2 regions of the Tumebacillus algifaecis genome follow, and region 1 is predicted to be linked to the other one. Evidence: riboswitches for the same ligand, from Rfam matches in the RefSeq annotation. Region 1 holds a riboswitch; the other holds the start of a gene.
The links. A riboswitch is a leader RNA that binds a small molecule or an ion and turns the genes downstream of it on or off. The one in region 1 is predicted to bind cyclic di-AMP.
Positions count from the first base shown of each region.

Region 2: it holds a riboswitch for cyclic di-AMP, as region 1 does, so the genes downstream of both, CIG75_RS07030 (C40 family peptidase) here and CIG75_RS01835 (NAD-binding protein) in region 1, are expected to answer to the same signal.

Region 1 covers NZ_CP022657.1:359,354-366,781, forward strand. The annotation lists gene prfA (peptide chain release factor 1) at 1-635, shown strand, start outside; gene prmC (peptide chain release factor N(5)-glutamine methyltransferase) at 635-1,516, shown strand; gene CIG75_RS20540 (hypothetical protein) at 1,524-1,700, shown strand; gene spoIIR (stage II sporulation protein R) at 1,798-2,547, shown strand; gene CIG75_RS01825 (GNAT family N-acetyltransferase) at 2,721-3,221, shown strand; gene CIG75_RS01830 (L-threonylcarbamoyladenylate synthase) at 3,320-4,342, shown strand; cyclic di-AMP (ydaO/yuaA leader) riboswitch at 4,437-4,585, shown strand; gene CIG75_RS01835 (NAD-binding protein) at 4,594-5,016, shown strand; gene CIG75_RS20975 (hypothetical protein) at 5,186-5,596, shown strand; gene CIG75_RS01845 (manganese efflux pump MntP) at 5,733-6,299, shown strand; gene CIG75_RS01850 (ZIP family metal transporter) at 6,324-7,064, shown strand; gene CIG75_RS01855 (low molecular weight protein arginine phosphatase) at 7,122-7,428, shown strand, end outside.
Region 2 covers NZ_CP022657.1:1,613,733-1,621,160, forward strand. The annotation lists gene CIG75_RS07015 (hybrid non-ribosomal peptide synthetase/type I polyketide synthase) at 1-1,120, shown strand, start outside; gene CIG75_RS07020 (threonine synthase) at 1,202-2,422, shown strand; gene CIG75_RS20635 (hypothetical protein) at 2,748-2,909, opposite strand; gene CIG75_RS07025 (serine hydrolase) at 3,042-3,857, shown strand; cyclic di-AMP (ydaO/yuaA leader) riboswitch at 4,552-4,685, shown strand; gene CIG75_RS07030 (C40 family peptidase) at 4,694-5,374, shown strand; gene CIG75_RS07035 (YqeG family HAD IIIA-type phosphatase) at 5,631-6,146, shown strand; gene yqeH (ribosome biogenesis GTPase YqeH) at 6,154-7,275, shown strand; gene CIG75_RS07045 (hypothetical protein) at 7,366-7,428, shown strand, end outside.

The sequences.
Region 1 (7,428 bases):
TCGAATCGAGCTACACCGAGCTTGGCGGCTTCCGCGAAGTCGTGTTCCAGATCATCGGCAAAGGTGCCTATTCCAAGCTGAAATTCGAATCGGGCGCACATCGCGTGCAACGGGTTCCTTCGACCGATTCGGGTGGCCGGATTCATACTTCGACCGCGACGGTCGCCGTGTTGCCAGAAGCGGAAGATGTAGAAGTGGAAATCCACGACAAAGACCTGCGCATCGATACGTTCTGCTCGTCCGGTCCGGGCGGCCAGTCGGTTAACACCACGCAGTCGGCCGTGCGGATCACCCACGTTCCGACCGGAGTGTCCGTCTCTTGTCAGGACGAGAAATCGCAGATCAAGAACAAGGATCGCGCGATGAAAGTTCTGCGTGCGCGCCTGTTTGAAATCGAGCTGAAAAAACAGCAGGAAGCGGCAGCGTCCGCTCGTAAATCGGCAGTCGGCACTGGCGACCGCTCCGAGCGCATCCGCACCTACAACTTCCCGCAATCGCGCGTGACCGACCACCGCATCGGGCTTACGCTGCACAAATTGGACTACATCCTCGCAGGCGACCTCGACGAGATCATCAACACGCTGATCACCGTCGAACGCACCGATGCGCTGAAAGCGCAAAATGAGGAAGAATAATGTCTCACGGGACGCATGAAACGATTCGGGAAGCCCTGTTGTGGGCTTCCCGTTTCTTTGAAGAAAAGGGCGTTCGCTCCCCGCAGTTCAATGCGGAAGTGCTGTTGCAGCATGTTTTGGGGATCGACCGCACGAAGATGCTCGTCCGCCTTCAGGACGCTTTTCCAGTTGAGGCGCGGGAGGCATTTGCCTCGGTCGTGCAAAAGCGGGGCGAGCAAGTGCCCCTTCAGCATTTGACGGGGGTGCAAGAGTTTTATGGGCGACCCTTTTTCGTCTCGGGGGATGTGTTGATCCCGAGGCCAGAGACGGAGCTGTTGATCGAGCGCATCTTGCAGGAAAAAGGGTCGATCGATGCGCCGTTGATCGTGGACATCGGGACGGGAAGCGGGGCGATCGCCCTGACCTTGGCGTTGGAATGGCCAGCCGCTCAGGTCGTCACCGTCGATATTTCGCCGGATGCGCTGGCGATGGCGCGGCGCAACGCAGAAAATTTGGGCGTGGCCGATCGGGTCGAATTTTTGCAAGGGGATCTGGTCACACCGCTGATTGAACGGGGGCTGCGGCCTGACATCGTGGTTTCCAATCCGCCGTACATCCCGACGGCCGACTGTGAGACGCTCGATGTGGAAGTGCGCGACCATGAGCCTCGCTTGGCGCTGGACGGTGGAGAAGACGGATTGTATCCCTATCGCGTGATCTGCTCGGCCCTGCCTGCGTTGTGGCCCGAGCAAGGGCCAGCTTTGGTGGCCTATGAAGTGGGAATCAATCAGGATCAGGCTGTCGAGCAGATGATTCGTGCGGTGCTCCCTGTGGGTGAGACGGGCATCGTGCCGGACTGGCAGGGCATTGGGCGCGTGATCTGGGGCAAACGGGGAGAGTGAAGGAACGATGCCGAGCTATAAAAAGTGGATGTTGCTGTTCATCTTTCTAGGAGTTTTATGTGGGCTGTTCATCACGTTTGGACGCGGCGTTGTGGAGCATGCGCCGCTGATCGGCTGGGGCGGCGCGGTCGTCTGTTACGCCATCGCCTTTGGCATCGTGAAGAGTGGACGGCGAAAACGCTAATCTCTTATTTTTTTGCTAGATTCGCATTTGCTAGGTTTAGACTCGCAAACTTCTGTCCATACTCGTAGCATAAGAGAGTACGAGGGGGATGCGAGAGATGATGAACTGGGTGGCAAAGATTCGTGAAGCGGTGCAGAAAGTGAACAAGCGCGTGGTCGTCGCCCTGCTGCTGGCGGCGATGCTCGGGACGGGGATGCTGATGGCGCCGATGAACGGGCAGGCGGTCGCGACAGAAGCGGTGCTGGTTCCAGAAGAGCAACAACAAGGTGTACAGCTTCAGCAAGGGCAGTCCATTCCGGGCGACGCGATCCGCCTGCGCATCATTGCGAACAGCGACAAGCCGGAGGATCAGCAGTTGAAGCGCGACATCCGCGACCAGATCATCGCGGCGATCGCACAAGAAGTAGCAGGTTTGCAGACGGCAGAAGCGGCGCATGAAGCGATTCGTCTCGCCGTGCCGCAGATGAATGAGATCGCCCAGCGCGTGATCGAGGCACAAGGCTACTCGTACCAAGCGGTGACCGACTTTGGCCGCGTGCCGTTTCCGACCAAGATGTACGGCTCCGAAGTGTATCCGGCAGGCGAGTATGAGGCGCTGCGCATTCAGATCGGGGAAGCACAAGGTCAAAACTGGTGGTGCGTGCTGTTCCCGCCGCTGTGCTTTGTTGATCTGAGCAACGGCGATGCGGTTCAGGCGAAAGACATGGAAACTGCGGCGATCACGACGGTAGCGCTAAAAGACGCGGCGGGCGAGGAGCAGGAAGTGGAAGTGCGCTCCGCTTTCTTTGACAAACTGTCCGCTTGGTGGGACGGTTTCACCGACAGCATCGGCGGATTTTTCGCTTAAGTTCACAAAATATCTCACACCGCATCCCCTCGGTGCATCGTGTGAATCGAACAAGCCCGTACCTGACGCGATTATGACGCTTAGGTGCGGGTTTATTTGTGCCCAATCTAGCATATCTGCACGTCGTGGCGCATAGAGATAGAGCAAAATGCGAGAGAGGGCGTGGGGACGAGATGAGCATCGTGATTCGGAAGGCAAGCCAAGCCGATCGAACGAGTATTCAACGCTTGTTGCTGGAGGCAGGGCTGCATGCACAGGGTGTGGATCAAGCTGTGGATCGTTTTTTGCTGATCGAACAGGAAGAGGAGGGAGGGCACAAGACGGCGATCGGCACGATTGGGCTGGAAATCGTGGCCGGGAAGTATGGCCTGATGCGCTCGCTCGTCATCAAGAACGGGCCGGGCACGGCGCAGCTCGGTGCGGAGCTGTTGCGGCTGTTTGTGGCCTATGTGGAGACGATGGAGATCGAACAGCTCTACTTACTCACACAATCCACAACTGTCCCCCTGTTTATCCACATCGGGTTTTCCACAATCGAGAGAGAACGGGTGCCACATGCTGTAGCCCAGAGCCCACACTTCCTGGCGTACAGTCAGCAGGACGTCGTCTGTTTGGTAAAAAACTATACATCCACAAGTTATCCACAACACCATGTGGATAGTGTGAATAAATAGGAATATACGTTCCTATTTTTTTCGACAAAATGATTCATGTTTTTTCCTGTTCTTTTGCTATACTAAGGACACACGAAAACGAACAGGGACGGGTGCAGATGGAGACGAAACGCTTAGGTACAACCGAACAGGACATCGCGGTGGCAGCAGAGCTATTGCGGCAGGGAGAGGTGGTCGGTTTTCCGACGGAGACCGTGTATGGGCTAGGTGCGAATGCATGGGACGCTGCTGCTGTGGATAAAATTTTTGCGGCGAAAGGCAGACCGGCCGACAATCCACTGATTGTCCACATTGCACACAAGAGCGATGTGGAGAAGTTGGCCCGAACTGTGCCGCTCGGAGCGAAGTTGTGCATGGATCGGTTTTGGCCAGGGCCGCTCACGTTGGTGCTGCCTTGTGTGGACAGCGTGCCGCGCAATGTGACGGCTGGGCTTGATACGGTGGGCATTCGCATGCCCGACCATGTGACGGCGCTGCAGTTGATCGATGCGGCAGGTGCGCCCTTAGCGGCGCCGAGCGCGAACCGCTCGGGCCGTCCAAGCCCGACGCTGGCCGATCATGTGCTCGAAGATTTGAACGGACGCATCGCAGGCATCGTGGATGGCGGTGCGGCAGGCGTTGGCGTCGAATCGACCGTGCTCGATTTTTCCGGAGAGGTGCCGATGATCTTGCGCCCCGGCGGTGTGACGCGCGAGATGCTGGTCGAGTTGCTCGGGGAAGTGTTGGTCGATCCTGTGCTGCAAAGTGGGGTCGGCACGCCGAAGTCGCCAGGCGTGAAGTACACGCACTATGCGCCCAAAGGCGAGATGTGGCTGGTCGAAGGGCCGCGAGATCAAGCGGAGATCGCAGAGCGGGTGGCCAAGGCGAGACAGGCGGGGTACCGCGTAGGGGTACTGACCACGGCGGAGCGGGCCGAGTTATTCACAGCCGATGTGGTGATCGCTTGTGGACGGCGCGACGATCTATCCACAGTGGCGTCCGGCCTCTATGATGCGATTCGGCAGTTCGATCACGCAGGTGCCGATCTGATCTATTCGGAAGTATTTCCGGAGACTGGGGTGGGGCTTGCTGTGATGAATCGATTGCGTAAAGCGGCGAGCCATCGAGTTATTTACGCATAAGAACGCAATACGGCGGAGAGGGACCTGAAAAAAGGGCTCCTCTCCGTTTCATCTTTCTCCAGTGGATCGTGTATAATAGGAAGAGACAACTGAAATAGATCTAAGGCTGAATTCCGGCTCGATCCGGAAGCGGAGGACCCAATCAATACGGGGTGAAATCTGCTTAATGCAGAAAGGGTGAACATGATCTCTCTTGCCACCCGAACCCGACAGCTAACTTCGTAAGCCGATGCGAGAAGAGGGTGAGAAGTGTGAACCGTTGTCTGATCGTCACTATGGATGAATCGGCCGTTCCGTTCATTCAATCGTTACACAGCATGGGACTGGATTGCGCGTTTTTGGATTTTTGTGCGCAAACGGCCCACTTTCTGCGCGTTCAGAAGATTGATGCGCCTGTGATCAAAGTCGGTCCGCATAAGCAGGATGTGGTCAGCGATGCGCGGATTCGCGAGTTTGATACGGCGGTCGTTTTCGAAGGCGCGTGGCTGGAAAGCGCGTTGATCGTGCAAGCGCTGAAAAAGGCTGGCGTTGGCAAAGTTGTTGTCGTCGCGCAAAATCTCAGTTTTATGCGCGCCTACCGAGCATTGGGGGCCGACCGTGTGGTCGGTGTTCGCCGCTGGAACCGCGATTCGTTTCGCGTGTTGAACGGTGAGGCCAAGGTACGTGGGGCGTAGTGGTTGGGATACGAGCACTATCTTCAAAAGACCGGAGCTTGTCGATAAAGCTCGGGTCTTTTTTTATTTTGGGGTATTAGACGAGGGGATTTGTCCACACGGGAACTGCCTGTAGGGCATAGGATATGGCATCGGTAGAGGTTCACTCAACAGAGTCGGAGGTGAAAGTATGCAGCGACAGTTTGAAAAGTTGATCGGTAAAACGGTAACTCTTTATACGGAAAAAGGTGCACATGTCGGCATCGTCGAGAAAGCGGACGCGAAAGGTGTGACGTTGCGGGCGCTTCCCAAAAAGAACAGCAAGGGCTTGGATGTGGAGCATGTGTTCTTTGGCGGCGGGTTCTATCCGTACGGCGGGCTAGGTGGTGTCGGTGTCGGTGCTGGTGTCGGAGTGGGTGTTGGAGTTGGGGTTGGAGTCGGCGCAGGTTTTGGCGGTGGATTTGGACCGGGGATTGGATTTGGGCCAGGGATCGGATTTGGACCGAGGGTCGGGTTCGGTGCAGGTCTCGGAGGCGGTTTTGGCGCCGGCATCGCGCGTCCATTCGGAGTTCGACCGTTTGGCGGCGGGCTGTTCTGGTAGTTCGTTTCAAGTGTTAATAGCCCTGGCTTGGGTTGCTGAGCCAGGGCTTTGCCATGTCCACAAGCGGTTCAGTTCGTAGGACAAGGCGCATACACATGAACGGAAGGGACAACCGGGGGGAGGAACTGTCGTTTTGATGACCAGTTTTCAGTGGGGTGAGGTGGCGACCCTTTTGATCATGGCGCTTGCGCTTGGCATGGATGCATTCTCGCTCGGGCTTGGGATGGGCATGTTGCGGTTGACTCGACGGGAGATCGCACGGATTTCGCTTGTGATCGGCCTCTTCCATGTCTTGATGCCGCTGCTCGGCATGGTGGCAGGCTTGTATCTGGCCAAAGCGGTCGGTGAGGTGACCCAATGGATCGGCGCACTGCTTCTGATCGGACTTGGCGTACATATGGTGTGGAATTCGATGAAAGGACAGGAAGAGAGCGGCGCGATGCGTGGTGATTCGCGGACGACAGGACTTGGTCTGGTGTTGTTTGCGCTGTCGGTGAGCATCGATTCGCTGTCGGTCGGCTTCTCGCTTGGAACGCTCGGGGCAAACGTATTGATCGCCGTGCTGTTGTTTGGCATCTGTGGCGCGCTGATGGCGGCGACGGGGCTGTCGCTAGGCAGTAAAGCGTCCCATCTGTTCGGCGAGTATGGCGAGGCGATCGGCGGGGCTGTCCTGGTGGCGTTTGGCATCAAGTTCTTGCTGTGAGCGGACGAAGGGAGGGGGACGCTGATGACCCATATTTTGCTGATCAGTCTGGTGTCGGGACTGGCGACGACGTTTGGCGGACTGGTAGTGCTGCGCATCGGCAAGCTGACGCGGCACGGGTTGGCTTTCTTTCTGGCGTTGGCGGCGGGGATCATGTTGGCGGTGGTGTGTGCCGATCTGATTCCGGCATCTTTTTCGGGCGGTGGGACGACAGCGGTGCTGTATGGGGTGACGGCCGGCTGGCTCTTCATGATGGTGATGCGCCGCGCCGTGACGGCCGTGCTGCGCAGGTCACCGTTGGGGACTGGGGCGTCGTTTCACTATCTGCGGCTAGGGTGGTTTATTGCGGTGGTCACCGCTTTGCATGACATTCCGGAGGGATTGGCGATCGGAGCTGGCGATGTCTTGCATCCGGAGCTCGGGATGTTGCTTGCGCTGGCGATCGGGCTGCACAATCTGCCAGAGGGGATGTCGATTGCGGTACCGCTGCGCATGGCGGGGATACCGGGGAAGAAGATCATCGGGATCATCACGCTGGCGGCGCTGTTCACACCGCTTGGGACGCTGCTTGGCATGCTGTTGTTCGAAGTGTCACCGCAGCTGATCAGCATGTCGATGGCCTTTGCGGCGGGGGCGATGGGCTATGTGGTGGCGCGGGACTTGTGGCCGGAAGCGTGGCATTCTTCGAAGCTGATCACGGCGGGAGGGTCGTTGCTCGGCGCGGCGCTGTTGCTTGTGGTGGGGCATTTTCATTTGCATGGCTAGCCAGTGCGCGGCTATACTGAGAGGGAAACAGATGCGAACGGAACAAGGAGGATTCGGATGAAACTGTTGTTTGTATGCACCGGGAACACGTGCCGAAGCGCGATGGCAGAACCCCTGATGCGCAGCCGTCTCGAGCAGGTGGGTCTCGGGGAGCAGGTGGAAGTGCGTTCGGCAGGAGTGGCGGCGGTCGCGGGCTCGCCGGCTTCGCAAGGAGCTGTGAATGTGTTGAATGGCAAAGGCATGGACGGGGCCGGGCATATGGCGTCGTTCGTAGACCGCGAGACGGTGAACTGGGCCGATCTGATTTTGACGATGAGCCAGTCGCACAAGCGAACGCTGATCGAGAAGCATTTTGAAGCGATGG
Region 2 (7,428 bases), 1.3 Mb from region 1:
CCAAGACGAGCAGATCGATCTGCTCAACGCTACGCCAGGCGTGGTCGTGCCGCTGATGGACTACATTTGGCAGAACCATCTACCGCTTGGCGAACTCAAACTGGTGCTGGTCGGCTCCGATGCTTTTGCATCATCCGACTACGTGACCTTGCTGGATCGTTTTGGCGATCAAGTGCGCATTGCGAACTGCTATGGCATCACCGAGACGACGATCGACTCCAGCAATTTCGAAGTGAAAAAAGGGGAGTACGATCCGCGGTGGGCAGGCATTGTGCCGATTGGCCGTCCGATCGCCAACACGCGGATGTACATTTTGGACAGCAAGATGAACCCGCAGCCGATCGGCATCACAGGTGAGTTGTACATCGGCGGCACGGGCGTTGGACGCGGCTACTACAATCGTCCAGATGCGACGGAAGAACGCTTCCTGCCGAATCCGTTCGTGCCGGGAGAACGCCTCTATCGAACGGGCGACCTTGCGCGCTGGCTGCCCGACCGCATCGTGCAATATCTCGGCCGCATCGACCATCAAGTCAAACTGCGCGGCTACCGCATCGAGCTGAGTGAAATCGAAGCGGTCTGCAACGAGCATCCGCTGGTGGCTCAATCGGTGGTACAAGTCTTTGAGAACGAACTGGCCGCATATTATACGGGTGATGAAGTGTCGGTAGCCGAACTGCGCGCTTTCCTCAAAGAGCGCTTGCCCGCCTTCATGGTGCCAGGGTATTTCATGCATCTCGACCAACTGCCGCTCTCTGTGAACGGCAAGATCGAGCGCAAAGCTTTGCCGATACCGGAGCGGGGCGATCGAGAAGTGGAATACGTGGCACCGCGCACTCCGACCGAAGAGCGCATCGCGGCGATCTGGTCAGAGCTGTTACAGCTGGAGCAAATTTCGGTCCACGACAACTTCTTCCACATCGGGGGTCATTCGTTGCTCGCCACCCAGCTCGTCTCTGCGTTGCAAAGTCAGTTGCTTGTCAATCTGAACCTGCGCGACCTGTTTGACAAAACGACGATCGCAGAACTTGCGCTTCTGGTCGATACAGCAGACAAGATCGAGGTCGAAGAAACGGTGATCAAACGCCGTGAACGGGTCTCCACTCCGAAAAAGAAATAAATTTGCGACAAATTAGAAAACCCAGTATATCCTACTGGGTTTTCTTGTTCTAAAATAGAGCTATCGAAAGGGGGAACCGCAATGACAACCAACAGTTTTATGACTCATCTAGAATGCTCAAAATGCGGCGTCATCCACGATGCGGATCACCTGCAGCAACTATGCAAAGAATGTGCAGCTCCGCTGCTGGTCCGCTATGATCTGCAAGCGGCAGCATCCAACTTGAAAAAAGAAGACTTGCTACGCCGCCCGGCCAACCTCTGGCGCTACAAAGAGCTGCTCCCGGTGCGCGATGAGCAGAACATCGTTTCGTTTGGTGAAGGCATGACACCGATCTTCACGGCGCCGCGCGCAGGTGAGAAAGCGGGCGTGCCGCATTTGTATATCAAAGACGAGGGCATTCTGCCGACCGGCACGTTCAAAGCGCGCGGTGCGGCGGTTGGCGTTTCCAAAGCCAAAGAGCTCGGCGTGCAGGCGCTCGCGATGCCGACCAACGGCAACGCTGGCGGTGCTTGGGCTCTGTATTCGGCCCGCGCGGGCATCGAAGCATACATCGTGATGCCCCAAGACGCACCGACGATCACCCGCAACGAAACGGCGATCTCCGGGGCGCACCTCTATCTCGTCAATGGCGTCATTTCTGACGCTGGAAAAATTGTCGGCAAAGCGGTCCCCGAGCGCGGTTGGTTTGACGCTTCGACACTCAAGGAGCCGTACCGCATCGAAGGTAAAAAGACGATGGGCTATGAGATCGCTGAGCAGTTCGACTGGGAAGTCCCAGACGTGATTTTATACCCGACTGGCGGTGGCGTCGGCCTGATCGCCATTTACAAAGCGCTAAAAGAATTGCAAGCGATGGGCTGGATTGGCGAGAAGATGCCGCGTCTCGTCTCTGTACAAGCCAGCGGTTGCGCACCGATCGTCAAAGCGTGGCAAGAGGGCAAGCAGGAATCGGAATTCTGGAAAGACTCAGCGACTGTCGCTTTTGGCGTCAATGTGCCCAAAGCGCTCGGTGACTTCCTCGTCCTCGAAGCGGTTTACAACACGGACGGCTGTGCGATCGCGATCGACGATGCTGACACGTTGCGCGCACAGCAGATCTTAGCTGAGCTGGACGGCGCGTTCATCTGTCCTGAAGGCGCTGCGCTCTATGCGGCGGTCGAACAGTTGAAAGCGCAAGGCTGGCTGAGCGGGGAAGAAAAAGTGCTCCTGCTCAACACCGGAGCGGGGCTCAAATATCCCAACACCGTGCAGGTCAACCCGCCGCTGCTTCAACCGGGCGATGAGTTGCCGCACAACTAGCAAGCATGACTAGCAAGCACAACTAGCAAGCACAACTAGCAAGCACAACTGGCAAGCACAACTAGCAAGCACAACTAGCAAGCACAACTAGCAAGCACAACTAGCAAGCACAACTAGCAAGCACAACTAGCAAGCATGACTAGCAAGCATGACTAGCAAGCATGACTAGCAAGCATGACTAGCAAGCATGACTAGCAAGCATGACTAGCAAGCATGACTAGCAAGCATGACTAGCAAGCATGACTAGCAAGCATGACTAGCAAGCATGACTAGCAAGAGATAAAAAGCCTGCCGCTATCATCAGCGGCAGGCTTTTTATCTCTTGCTAGATTCGAATGTCGATCATTTGCCCGCGGGTCGGGTCGAGTGAAGCCAATTGATTGACGATCTGCAACTGCGCTGGGGCGCCCGCTTGCGACAGACCCATCGACATCGCTTGCTTCAAAGCCCACAGGTTGACCGCCTGTGCCACGCTGGAAACTTCCATTGCAAACACCTCCATCACTTCCAGTATACCCCATTCTATCTCTACGCTCTAGCAGACTTTGCTAGGCAGGAAGTAGTTGGACGAGCGCAGAACAAAAGAAGTAAGAAGGGCAGAACGAGAGGAGTGACTTACATGCTGACAGCACTTGCACCGGACTTGCAACGCCTGATCGAAGCGGGGCGCGGCACGTATGGCGTGTCGATCTATCATCTCGAATCGCAAAGCGAATTTTCCTATCAGCAGGACGAATCGTTTTACGCGGCGAGCATCATCAAGGTGCCGATCATGGCAGCTGTGTTCGATCAAGCGAGCAAAGGCAATTTGAGTTTTTCAGAAAAAATCACTTTGCGTGCAGAAGATAAGGTGACCGGATCGGGACTTTTACAAAATCTCAGCCCCGGTTTGGAGTTGTCGATCTACGACTACACCGTGCTGATGATTATCGACAGCGACAATACGGCGACCAACATTCTGATCGACCGCATCGGAACGCAGGCCATCCAAGCAGCGATGCAGGAATGGGGTCTTGAGGGCAGCGGTTTTTATAACAAAATATCGGTGATCCCAGCGAAGATCGAGAACTTCAACCAAATCACACCGCGCGACATGACACACCTGTTAAAACAAATCGCAGACGGCAAAGTGGTGTCCTGGCGCGCCTGCGCCGAGATGGTTCAGATCATGAAACAGCAAAAATACAACGAAGGGCTGCCCAGTCTGCTCCCGAAACAGGATGGCCCGGTAGGTGTTTTGCCATTGTGGGAATGTGCCCACAAGACCGGATGGATCAATGGCACCGATCACGACATGGGGCTGCTTTATTTCCCGCGCAATACGTTCGCCGTCTCCGTGTTTGGCAAAAACATCACCGACCGCAAAGACGCACACAGCTTGATGGGACAGATCGGCCAGCTTCTTTACGAGCGGAGCGCACTGAGCCAGGCTTGATCGCTATACTTTCCGAGGAGCCGCAAATTGCGATAGCTCGTCCTCAGCGTCATGGGTCGGCGTGTAAGTCGTGTAAGACCATTCGTCAGGAGCACGACTAGCAAGTTCTGATTATAGGAACAGCAGATTTCGAAGCGGGATCGACCGATTCCTTCAACAAATGCAAACGAGAGCGTCATGGACCGACAAGCGGTCAGGCGCTCTTTTCATTTTGAGGTGTTTACAGAAAGCGAGACGTCGGCAGTGCTTGTCATCGCGGAGTGCATCAAGTTCGCTCCTGTACAGGAATTGGTGGGCGAGACTCTGACTGCATTTCATTTCGCTTTCTTCGCTTGACAGTCTTGACAGTCTTGACAGTCTTGACAGTCTTGACAGTCTTGACAGTCTTGACAGTCTTGACAGTCTTGACAGTCTTGACAGTCTTGACAGTCTTGACAGTCCGTCAAGAGAGTGACCGTGCCGGAGTGATCGCGACGCTCCACCCAATTTTCGGAGCCAGTTCATTCTCGCTTTGCAGGATGGGTGCTTCCTTATGATTAATGATTGCATGTGCGCTTTGGGACTCAGACCATCCCGGCGGTTACTCAATTAAACGTCCAGACATGAAACTTTGTACGATTCAATGTTGCTTGTGAAGTTATTTAAGTCTAGTGATTTGATTGAAATCTGACAATTTGTATGCTAGACTTTCTTTGTTGAGAATTGGCCGAATCTGATATGTTTCAGTACGGGGGAGATTTTTGCTTTTTGGGGTGAACCGCCTTAGGGCGGAGGGTTGCTCTCGACCCGAACCCGTCAACTAACCTCGGAGGCCCTACGGGAGGTTACATATTCTTATGAAGCGTTTTGTACATACTCTGCTTTTGGCAGCACTCGTCACTGTATCACCACTTGCGGTCACAGATGCATTCGCAGCGCAGGCACCGTATGGAAATTCGATGTTGCAGGTCGGTTCGAACGGTGCGGAGGTGACCAAGCTCCAGCAAGATCTGCGCTTGCTCGGGTTTTTCAACTATCCGGAAAACACAGGCTACTACGGTGAGGTCACAGCAACGGCGGTCAAAAAGTTTCAAGCTGCAAACGAATTGGAGCAAAACGGAAAAGTTGGCGCGACGACAGGCCCGTTGATCGAAGCCCAAGCGTTAAAACTGCGTCCGGCCACTCCAAAAGCGGTGGACACCGCGATGAAATATGTGGGCGTTCCTTATCTTTGGGCGGGCAACACCCCGAGCGGTTTTGACTGCTCCGGATTTGTCTCCTATGTGATGGGGCAGTCCGGTTTGCACTTGCCGCGCATTGCGGCCGACATGTATGCGGGCGGCACGCCGAGCGCAACGCCACAGTCTGGCGATCTGGTCTTCTTCTCCACCTATGGGCCAGGTGCCACACACGTTGGCATCTATCTCGGCAACGGCCAGTTCATCTCTGCCACTTCTTCGCATGGGGTCAAAGTAGATTCGCTGCACGGCGGTTACTGGGGCGATCGCTATATCGGAGCGCGTTCCTATCTCAAGTAACAGATCATTGTTGTAGGTGATCATTAAGCAAGATTTACCAAAGATGTTGAAAAAGGATTTGTTGTTCTTTTGTCTAATACAATGAGTACAACAGTATAGAAACATACGAAAAAACCTCTGTCCTTCCCTCGAGCCGGGAGCAGAGGTTTTTTCATCGAAATCTCGGTTTATTGGCAGAATCTTCTCTTCTGTGATATTCTCTACAGGTGGATGGAATGCTACTACAACGGGATTCCCTTTTGAGGTGAAAACAAGAATGTTAAAACAACTGATTCCCGATCTCTATGTAGAGTCGGTTTTTCACATTGATCTTGACGAGCTGGCAGCGCGCGGCGTGAAAGGCATCATCACCGATCTTGACAACACGCTGGTGGGCTGGGATCAGCCAGACGCCACGCCCAAGTTGATCGAGTGGTTGGACCATGTTCGCGACACGTACGGCATCAAAGTCTGCGTGGTGTCGAACAACAAGAACCATCGCGTCGAGCAGTTCTCCAAACCGCTGAACATCCCCTTTATCGGACGAGCTCGAAAGCCCAAGCGGGCTCCTTTTCTGCGCGCGCTTGACGTGCTGAACACAAAGCGTGAAGAGACGGTCGTCATCGGGGATCAATTATTTACCGACGTGCTCGGAGGCAATCGGATGAACATGTACACGATTCTCGTCGTGCCGGTTGCAGAAAAAGAATGGGTCGGCACCAAAGTGCTGCGCATGATGGAACGCGTGGCGCTTTCGATTTTGCGCCGCCGCGGAATGATTCCTTGGGAGTGAAAAAGAAATGTCAGAATTTGATCTGATTTGTACCGGTTGCGGCATCAGCATTCAAACAGAGGAAAAAGACAAGCCGGGCTATGCACCGCTCAACTCGGTGATCGAACGTGAATATCCGGTCTGTCAGCGCTGTTATCGTATCAAGCACTATAGCGATGTAGCACCTGTCACCCTCGACAATGAAGGGTTTCAAAAGATTCTCCGCGACATTGGCAAGCGTCCGGCGCTCGTCGTCAAGGTGGTCGATCTGTTCGATTTCGCCGGTTCCTGGGTGAAAGAGATCAACAAATACGTCGGGAAAAACCCGATCATTCTCGTCGCCAACAAAGCAGACTTGCTTCCGAAAGTGACCAATTTTGAACGCGTGGAGTTCTGGCTGAAAAAAGAGGTCGAGAAACAGGGTGTCAAAGTTGCAGATATCATCTTGATCTCGGCGAAAAAGCGCATCAACATCGAATTTGTCAAAGAAGCGATCGACCAGCGCGTCGGCAATAAGGACGTCTATGTCGTCGGCACGGCCAACGTTGGCAAATCGACGTTGATCAACGGCCTGCTCAAACTGTACGGGCAAGAGGAAGGTGCAGAGATCACGACGTCCCGCTATCCGGGCACGACGCTTTCGACGATCCGCCTTGATTTGCCGATTCACAGCGGGGATCTGATCGACACGCCGGGGATCATGACGACACACCGTCTGACCGACCTTGTCTGCTCCAAATCGCTGCGCGACATCACGCCAGATGGGTACATCGATCCAAAGACGTACCAGCTCAATGATCAGCAGACGCTGTTCCTCGGCGGCTTGGCGCGCTTTGATTATGTGGAGGGGCCGAAACAGGGCTTTACGATCTACGCGGCTAATCAGCTTAACGTCCATCGCACTAAGCTGGAGCGGGCGGATGAGCTGTATGCCAACCATCTCGGTACCCTGTTGACGCCGCCCTGCGAGCACTGCCCGGATGTTTTGCGCAGCCTCGTGCCGCACAGAATCAAGCTGAAGTCGGGTCACCCGCAAGACATCGTGATCTCCGGCCTCGGCTGGATCACGGTGCGTGGGATGCATTACACCGATGTGGTCGTCCATGCGCCAAAAGGTGTCGAGGTCCACACCCGACGCGCTTTGATCTAATCGACTGCCAGACGATGTTCTAGAGTCATATTTCAACATAAGTCCCCATACACCTTAGATACACACCATTTAAGGGTGGAGGGGATCTATTTGGAAACGATGACACAGGAGCGCCGTCGATTGATTAAACGCTTTGTCGTACATGAGTCTGGT